DNA from 2 places in the Verrucosispora sp. WMMA2044 genome. Region 1 is predicted to be linked to the other one. Evidence: riboswitches for the same ligand, from Rfam matches in the RefSeq annotation. Region 1 holds a riboswitch; the other holds the start of a gene.
The links. A riboswitch is a leader RNA that binds a small molecule or an ion and turns the genes downstream of it on or off. The one in region 1 is predicted to bind S-adenosylmethionine.
Positions count from the first base shown of each region.

Region 1 (4,407 bases):
TGCATCCGGGCCAGGTGCCACGCGTTCGGGGTGACGGTGGTGGCCCGGGTGCCCTCGGCCGGGCCGGTGCCACCGCCGACCAGGGTGGTGACCCCGCTGGCCAGGGCCTCGGTGACAAGTTGCGGGCAGATGAAGTGCACGTGGGTGTCGACCGCACCGGCGGTCAGGATCCGGCCGTTACCGGCGATCACCTCGGTGGCCGGGCCGATCACCAGGTCCGGGTGGACACCGTCCATGGTGTCCGGGTTGCCGGCCCGGCCCAGCGCGACGATCCGCCCGTCGCGCAGCCCGACGTCGGCCTTCACCACCCCCCAGTGGTCGAGGACGACCGCACCGGTGATGACGGTGTCCAGGGCGCCCTCGGCGCGGGTGGCCCGGGACTGGCCCATCGACTCACGGATCACCTTGCCGCCGCCGAAAACCGCCTCGTCGCCGCCGGCACAGTGGTCGTGCTCGATCTCGATCAGCAGGTTCGTGTCGGCCAGCCGGATCCGGTCGCCGGTGCTCGGGCCGTACAGGGCGACGTAGCGGTCCCGCTCCACCATGCTCATGCCGGCACTCCACTTCGCTCCATGCCGCCGGGCGGCGGGTCTAACCTGCTGATCCGCGCGCTCATGCCGTCCGTCCTTCGTCCAGCGATCCGGCGCACTCGCCGCGCAGGCCCGGCACGATCCGTGCGCCGCCCAGCGGCACCAGGTCGACTCGGCGGCTCACTCCAGGCTCGAACCGCACCGAGGTGCCGGCCGGTACCGCGAGCCGCTGCCCCCAGGCGGCGTCCCGGTCGAAGTCCAGCGCCGGGTTGGCCTCCGCGAAGTGGTAGTGCGACCCGACCTGCACCGGCCGGTCAGCAGTGTTCACCACCAGCAGCGTGGTCACCGGACGACCGGCGTTGATCTCCACCGGTCCGTCGGCCGGCAAGATCTCCCCGGGGATCACGGGATCGGGTGGTGCACCGTCACCAACTTGGTGCCGTCCGGGAACGTCGCCTCCACCTGCACCTCCCTCAGCAGCTCGGGGATGCCGTCCTGCACGTCCTCGCGGCCGAGCACGGTGCGGCCGGCGGCCATCAGGTCGACGACGGACTCGCCGTCGCGCGCCCCTTCGAGCAGGAAGGCGGTGATCACCGCGACGGCTTCCGGATAGTTGAGACGCAGGCCGCGCTCGCGGCGTCGCCGGGCGACATCGGCCGCCACATGGACGAGCAGGCGGTCCTGCTCGTGGGGGGTGAGATACACGGGTGGCTCCCGGTGGATGTCCGCGCCCCGCACGCCGCCGGCCCGGCGCCTCGACGCGCCACCGCACTGCTGGGGGTTCGCCCGCCGGCCAAACCGTCACGCGCTGAGGACCTGGGAGTTCCACCCTCCCGGCCCACGTGACGGACCACCGGCGGTGTCATCGGATGCGGACCGCACCGCCCACCGCTGAGCAGACCGTAGAGGATCACCCACTCCCCCGGCAACACCCCCAACGACCGCCCACCCCAACCCCCACCAGCGTTGATCATGAGGTTAGCGGCAGTCGGATAGATCAACTTCGCCGCCAGCCTCATGATCAACCGAGCTTGGCCTTGGGGTGAGGGTGGTCATAGCGGGTGGACGGTGGGCGGGCGGGGGCTGATAGCGTCGGTGCCAGGTCATGAGTGCCAGCGCGAAGCCCCGGCTTGCTGGCCGGCAACCCTCGTCCGCGCAGGGGTGCCCCGGGTGAGGACCAGGCGCCGGAGCGTTCTCCGGTGCAAGCGTGGCCTGGGTTCCCAGGTCATCACGACCTTGAGGAGCACCATGTCGTACCGCGATCGTTCTGTGGCCCGCCCGGGCCTGACCCGGCGTCGGCACGTCGACATGATGCGGGTGTGCAGCGCCGCGTGTAGCTGACCGCGTCGCTCCCCGTCACCGATTCGCCACGGGTCGGCTGACCCTCTGCCATCGATCCCATCCCAGCGGTCCGCCCTGCGGCGGACCGTCGGTGCGGCACGTCCGTGCCCGCCGCAGCTCAACCAGGAGACACCTGTGCGATTCCTTCCTGCCCTGACCCGCGCCGCCGCCGTCGGTGTCGCCGCGATCCTCGGTGCCGCCACCCTCACCGCCTGCGGCTCCGACTCCGCCGGCAGCGCCGCCGACAACCCGTACGGCCTGGTGCAGCCGGGCGTGCTGCGGGCCGGCACGCTCACCGACGCCCCGCCGAACGTGTACCTGAAGGACGGCGAGTTCACCGGCTTCGACAACGACCTGCTTGTCGCCGCCGCCGACAAGCTCGGTCTGAAGGTCGAGTTCGTCGGCACCGACTTCTCCGCCCTGCTCGCCCAGGTCGGCAACCGGAAGTTCGACGTCGGCAGCTCCTCGATCACCATCACCGAGGCGCGCAAGAAGACCGTGGACTTCGGCAACGGGTACGACTTCGGCTACTTCGGGCTCGACGTGCCCGCCGGATCGACGTTGCGCAGCTTCGACGAGTTGCCCGGCAAGCGGGTGGTGGTCGTGCAGGGCACCGTCCAGGACGACTACGCCACGAACAAGGGGCTGGACCCGGTCCGCGTACCCGACTACAACGGCGCGATCAACCAGCTCAAGGCCGGTACCGCGGACGCGTGGATCGCCCCCGCCGAGATCGGTGAGAAGACCGCGGCGGACAGCGGCGGCAAGATCACGGTGGCGGCGAAGGAACTCAGCCCGGCACCGACGGCGTACGCCTTCGCCAAGGGCAACGACGCGCTGCGCGAGGCGCTGAACAAGACGCTCGACGAGGTGATCGCCGACGGCACCTGGACCCGCCTTCAGGAGCAGTACTACCCGGGCCGGCCGATCCCGGCCGACTTCACCCCGGGCAGTGGAGACGTGTCGGCACCGGTCGCCTCCTGACGGTAGGACGACGAGCGAGCAGGGCGGAGGTTGACCCGTGGATCCGTTGCGCACCCTGTGGGAGACGTTCTTCGACGGCGAGTCGATGCGTGAGGCGTTACCCGAGATGCTCACCGTCGGGTTGCCGAACACGCTGATCCTGGCGGTCACCGCTGCCCTGCTCGGCTCGGCACTCGGCATCCTGCTGGCGGTGGCGGGCATCTCGCGTACCCGTTGGCTGCGGTGGCCGGCGCGGGTCTACACCGACGTGTTCCGGGGCCTGCCGGCGGCGGCGACGATCCTGCTGATCGGGGTGGGCCTGGCCCCGCTGGGCATGCAGGTGTGGGGGCCGAACCCGTACCCGTTGGGCATCCTGGCGCTGTCGCTTATCGCGTCGGCGTACCTCGGGGAGATCTTCCGCTCGGGCATCCAGTCGGTGGAGGCCACCCAGCTGGAGGCGGCCCGCGCGCTGGGCTTCTCCTGGCGCGAGGCGATGCGGAGGGTGATCATCCCGCAGGGCATCCGGCGGATCCTGCCGGCCTGGGTCAACCAGCTCATCGCCCTGATCAAGGACTCCAGCCTGGTCTACTTCCTCGGTCTGCTGGCCAGTCAGCGCGAGCTGTTCCGGATCGGTCAGGACTACGCGGCCAACACCGGCAACCAGTCGGCGCTGCTGCTGGCCGGGCTGTTCTACCTGGCGCTGACCGTGCCGCTGACCCACGCCGTCAACCGGATCGACAAGCGACTGCGACACGGCCGGCCGGCGGCCGGGCCGACCGACGACCCCGACGACCTGGACCTGGCGCTGCCCGGCGCCGCCGGAGGCAACCAACGATGAACACCTCGGTCAGCCTGAGCCTGCGCGACGTACACCTCGCCTTCGGGCGTCACCGGGTGCTGCGTGGGGTGGACCTGGACGTGGCGCGCGGCGGCACCGCCTGCGTCATCGGCCCGTCCGGGTCGGGCAAGTCCACCCTGCTGCGTACCGTCAACCGGCTCCTCGAACCGGACAGTGGCGACGTGCTGCTCGACGGGCGCAGCGTGCTGCGCGACGACCCGGACGCCCTGCGGCAGCGGATCGGCATGGTGTTCCAGCAGTTCAACCTCTTCCCGCACATGAGCGTGCTGCGCAACATCACCCTGCCGCTGCGCCGCATCCGCAGGCTCCGCGAGGACGAGGCGGTGACCCGGGCCCGGGCCGAACTCGACCGGGTCGGCCTGGCCGCCAAGGCCGACGCCCGGCCCGCGCACCTGTCCGGCGGGCAGCAGCAGCGGGTGGCCATCGCCCGGGCGCTGGCCATGCGGCCGCAGGTGATGCTCTTCGACGAGGCCACCTCCGCGCTCGACCCGGAGCTGGTCAAGGGGGTGCTGGCACTGATGGCGGAGCTGTCCACCCAGGGCATGACCATGGTGGTCGTCACCCACGAGATGGGCTTCGCCCGGCAGGTCGCCGACACCGTCGCCTTCATGGACGCCGGGGTGGTGCTGGAGGCCGGCAAGCCGGAGTCCGTCTTCGAGTCGCCGCAGCACCCCCGGCTACGCCGCTTCCTGTCCCAGGTGCTGTGAGACGGAC
Region 1 is NZ_CP114913.1:2,425,498-2,429,904, forward strand. Features, by position in the region: gene O3597_RS10905 (urease subunit alpha) at 1-551, opposite strand, end outside; gene O3597_RS10910 (urease subunit beta) at 613-936, opposite strand; gene O3597_RS10915 (urease subunit gamma) at 933-1,235, opposite strand; SAM riboswitch class IV at 1,632-1,744, shown strand; gene O3597_RS10920 (ABC transporter substrate-binding protein) at 2,007-2,855, shown strand; gene O3597_RS10925 (amino acid ABC transporter permease) at 2,893-3,672, shown strand; gene O3597_RS10930 (amino acid ABC transporter ATP-binding protein) at 3,669-4,400, shown strand.

Region 2 (4,407 bases), 2.5 Mb from region 1:
TCCGTGCCGCGCAGCCGTTCGGCGTCGACCCGCTCCGGCTCCCACGCCAGGTCGCCCATTGGCGCGTCGGCCAGCAACCGTCCGTCGAGGTACGCCACGTCGGCCGCCAGGTCGTCGGGAGTACGTCCCCGCCAGCGCAGCACCTCGTAACCGACCGCCCGCCTCCGGGCGTCGGCCAGCAGCGCGTCCAGCCGCGCCTGGTCCAGGTCGGCGACGGTCAGGCGCCGCCGGACGTCGGTCAGGGCGTCGACCGCACCGATGGCCGCCGCGAACGCGTTACCCGGCGACCGACGGCCGGTCTCGCCGGCAAGCTCCGCCCGGCTCATCGCACTCACCCGTCTACGCCCGCGCTCGCGCAGCAGGCCGAGCCCATGTTCGGCCAACGTTCGGCCCACGCCTCGGCGGCGTTGCGCCGGATGAACGATCAGCTCAGCGGAGGCGTTCTCGGTGTTGTCCAGCTGCGGCAGGTCCAGCCGGAGGAAACCGGCCGGCGTGCCGTCGATCCGCGCCAGCAGCATGATGGTTTCGTAGCCCGGCATCGGGTGGCGGAGCAGAGCAGCGAATCGTTGCCGGCACGGGGCCGGGAAGTCCGGCTCATCGGCGGCCACCTGTGCGGCACTGATCTGGTACGCCTGCTCGACGGCCGCCTCGTCGGCGGCCTCGACCGAGGTGATGGTGATGGTCATGCCGGCAGCCTGAGCCAGCGACAGACGAGCGGGCCAGCGAATTTTCGCTGGCCCGCTCGGACGTTGGTCGGGAGGGACGATCGCACAACGCCTCCGGCGCTGGGTCGTAAAGACTGAAAGTCTACGGCGAAGCGCCCTCCCGCACGGAGCATCTTGCGCCGTCCGTTTGCGGGCGTCAAGTCCCTGGCGGCGTGTTTCGCTCACTGGCTGCGAAATGCCGCTTACTCATCCGTTCGTCAGCTCAGCAGGCCCGCGTCCCGGGCGGCCCGCAACGAAGGCTTGATGCGGTGGGTGGGACCGACCTCACCGGCGACCGCGTCGAGGGTCTTCAGCCCTTCGCCGGTGTTGAACACGACCGTCTCGGCGGTCGGGTCCAGCCGGCCCGACTCGACGAGCTTGCGCAGCACCGCCACGGTCACCCCGCCGGCCGTCTCGGCGAAGACCCCGGTGGTACGCGCCAGCAGACGCACCGCCGCCCGGATCTCGTCGTCGTCGGCGTGGTCCATCCAGCCACCGGTGCGGCGCACCGCCTCCAGGGCGTACAGCCCGGCCGCCGGGTCGCCGATGTTCAGCGACTTGGCGATCCCGGTCGGCTTGACCGGGGTGATGGTGTCGGTGCCCGCGTGCAGTGCGGTGGCGATCGGGTTGCAGCCGGCCGACTGCGCGCCGAAGACCTTCCAGCCGCCGGCCGGGGCCTCGACCAGCCCGATCTCGACCAGCTCACTGAACGCCTTGTCGATCTTGGTGAGCAGCTCACCGGAGGCCATCGGGATGACCACCTGGGCGGGGATCCGCCAACCGAGTTGCTCGGCCACCTCGTAGCCGAGCGTCTTGGACCCCTCCGCGTAGTACGGCCGCACGTTGACGTTGACGAAGGCGGTGTCCTCGAACGCGTCGGTCTCGACCAGTTCGCCGCAGAGCCGGTTCACGTCGTCGTACGACCCGTCGATGGCGACCAGGTCGCCGCCGTAGACGGCGGTCGTGACGACCTTGCCCTGCTCCAGGTCGCCCGGGATGAAGACCACGGACGGCGTACCCACCCGGGCGGCGTGCGCGGCGACGGAGTTGGCCAGGTTGCCGGTGGAGGCGCAGGCGAACCGGGAGAAGCCGAGCGCGCGGGCGGCGGTGAGCGCCACCGACACCACCCGGTCCTTGAAGGAGTGGGTGGGATTGGCGCTGTCGTCCTTGACCCACAGCGGAGCGGTGACGCCCAACTCGGCGGCGAGCCGGTCGGCGGCCACCAGCGGGGTGAACCCGGGGTCGAGGGTGACCCTGGTGGCCGGGTCCTGGCCGGCGGGCAGCAGGGCGGCGTAGCGCCAGAGGTTGCGCGGGCCGGCCTCGATCTGCTCGCGGGTGACGGTGGCGAGGACGGCCGGATCGTAGTCGACCTCCAGCGGCCCGAAACACTCGTAACAGGCATGCTGGGCGGCGAGCGGGTAGCGGGCCGAACAAGCCCGGCAGACCAGGGCACGAGCGGGGCTGGCGGCGGTGTCGATGCCGGACGGGGCGAGCGTCGACGTCATGTCGAAGTCCTCTCATCTTTCCCCGCATCGCACCCTGCGGCGGGGACGGAATTGGCACCTGCCCCGCTGGACGCTCATCGGTGAGCGCGCGAGGTGGTTGCCGGGGCGTCGTCGGGCCGTATCCCTCAGCCCCTCTGGATGAGGTATGCAGTTGTGTTGCCGAGTCTAGGCAATCCGGACGCGGCCGTCGCCTGTCAATCCCAGCCTGTGAGCGAAACCTCAGCGGCGCCGTTGCCGCGCCCTCCGGCGCCGCTGAGCCTCGCCGTCAGGCCGGCACGGACCGCGGTTCAGCCTGGTCCAGGGCGACCGTCGCCGCCTCCCGGCGCCACAGGTTGTCCACCGCCCAGGTGCCCGGGCCGAGCACCGCCACCAGGAAGAACGCCCAGCAGAAGAGGACGGACAGTTCGCCGTTGTTCCGCAGCGGCAGCAGCGCCTCGGGCTGGTGGACCACGAAGTACGCGTAGGCCATCGAGCCCGATGCCAGCAGGGCCGCCGGCCGGGTGAACAGGCCGAGGAGCACGAGGGCACCGCAGACCAGCTGGATCACCGCGGCGTACCAGCCCGGCCACTGGCCGAGCGGCACCGCCTCGCCGCTACCACGGTTGCCGCCGAAGACGCCGAAGACGGACGACATGCCGTGAATGAGAAACAACAACCCGATGACAATGCGGAACAGGGACAGAGCCGGCCCGCCGAACCGGTCAGTGCGCATTGGTACCTCCTACGAATGGGGTGGTGGTACCAGCATGCGGACTTGATAGATAGTTATCGATGCAATCTCTCTTGGTGGGAACGCTCCCAAAATTAGTCTAGCGGCCGAAACTTCCGGCGAGCAGTACCACGAGGAATTCCTTACCGCCCGCTTACGCGAGGGGCGGGACCACCGGCTACCGCTGCCGGGTGCGACGATGCTCCGATGCCACGCACGACGGTCCGCAGCTCGGCCCCCGGTGGCCGTCGGCTCAGCACCGTGCCGATCTCGATCGCGGCAACGTTCGGCCTGCTTGCCGGGTGCGCACCGGCCGGCGACATCGTGGCGGCGCCACCCGGCCCGGTCCCGGCCTCCAGTGGACCGGGCGCCGATAGCTCCGGCACCACGCCGCCCAGCGACGGCGGTCTCGGCGGCCCGCCCTCCCGCGACGGCGATCTTGGGGGGAGTAACGGCCCGACGTCCGAATGCCCCGACTCCGGCGTCCGGATCACCTACCGCGGAGTCAGCGCCGCGATGGGGCTGCGGGCGATGGGCCTGGAACTGGTCAACTGCGGCGACCGCCCCTACCGGCTGCGTGGATATCCGGAGCCGAGCCTGCGGGACGCGGACGGCAGGGCCATCCCGGTCAGGGTGATCCGGGGCGCGAAAGGGATCACCTCCGGCTTCGACGACCCGCCCCGGTCGCTGGTGCTGGCCCCCGGTGAGGCGGCCGGCGCCGCCCTGCTCTGGCGCAACCTGGTCGACAACCCGACCGTGGTGGCGACGAACGCCGAGCACCTCGAGGTCGCCCCGCTGCGTGGCCGACCCGCTCAACAGGTGGTCATGCAAGGGCGGATCGACCTGGGCAACACCGACCGGCTCGGGGTCAGCGCCTGGCAGAAACGCGAGCCGAGCACGCCGGAGCCGACGCGGGCGGTGCCCAACCCGCCGCCCACCACACCGGCCCCGCTGCTCTGACCGGACCGAACACGTCGGACAGCGGGCTCAGCTGGTGATGTCCTTGCGGGTGAAGCGCCAGTAGGCCAGGCCCCAGAACACGGTGGCGTAGCAGATCGCCGAGACCGTGCCCCGCACGATGTCGTCGGTCTGCACGGGCGTGGAGAGCAACCCCAACCACGCGGTGCTGTAATGGGTCGGCAGGAACGACCGGATGACGCCGAGCGCGGTGATCTGGTCCAGGATGCTGGAGAGGATCCACAGCAGCACCGCACCACCGACCGCACCCAGCGCCGCGTCGGTGGTCACCGACAGCAGGAACGCCAGCCCCGCGACCACCAGCAGGACGATCGCCAGGTAGCCGAGCACCGCGAGCAGCCGCAGCAGCCCCTCGCCCGGCTCCAGTTGGGCCGCGACCGTGCTGCGCAGCGGCGACCAGCCGTAGCGCAGGGTGCCGATGGCCAGTGCCGTGCCGGCGAGCAGTACCAACGCCAGCGCCGAGTACGCGAGCGCGACCAGCAGCTTCACCGTGAGCAGTCGGGCCCGGGGC
Region 2 is NZ_CP114913.1:6,160,518-6,164,924, reverse strand. Features, by position in the region: gene O3597_RS27930 (GNAT family N-acetyltransferase) at 1-686, opposite strand, end outside; gene thrC (threonine synthase) at 923-2,209, opposite strand; SAM riboswitch class I at 2,219-2,354, opposite strand; gene O3597_RS27920 (DoxX family protein) at 2,475-2,921, opposite strand; gene O3597_RS27915 (DUF4232 domain-containing protein) at 3,126-3,878, shown strand; gene O3597_RS27910 (ABC transporter permease subunit) at 3,906-4,407, opposite strand, start outside.
Region 2: another riboswitch for S-adenosylmethionine. It lies ahead of thrC (threonine synthase); the one in region 1 lies ahead of O3597_RS10920 (ABC transporter substrate-binding protein).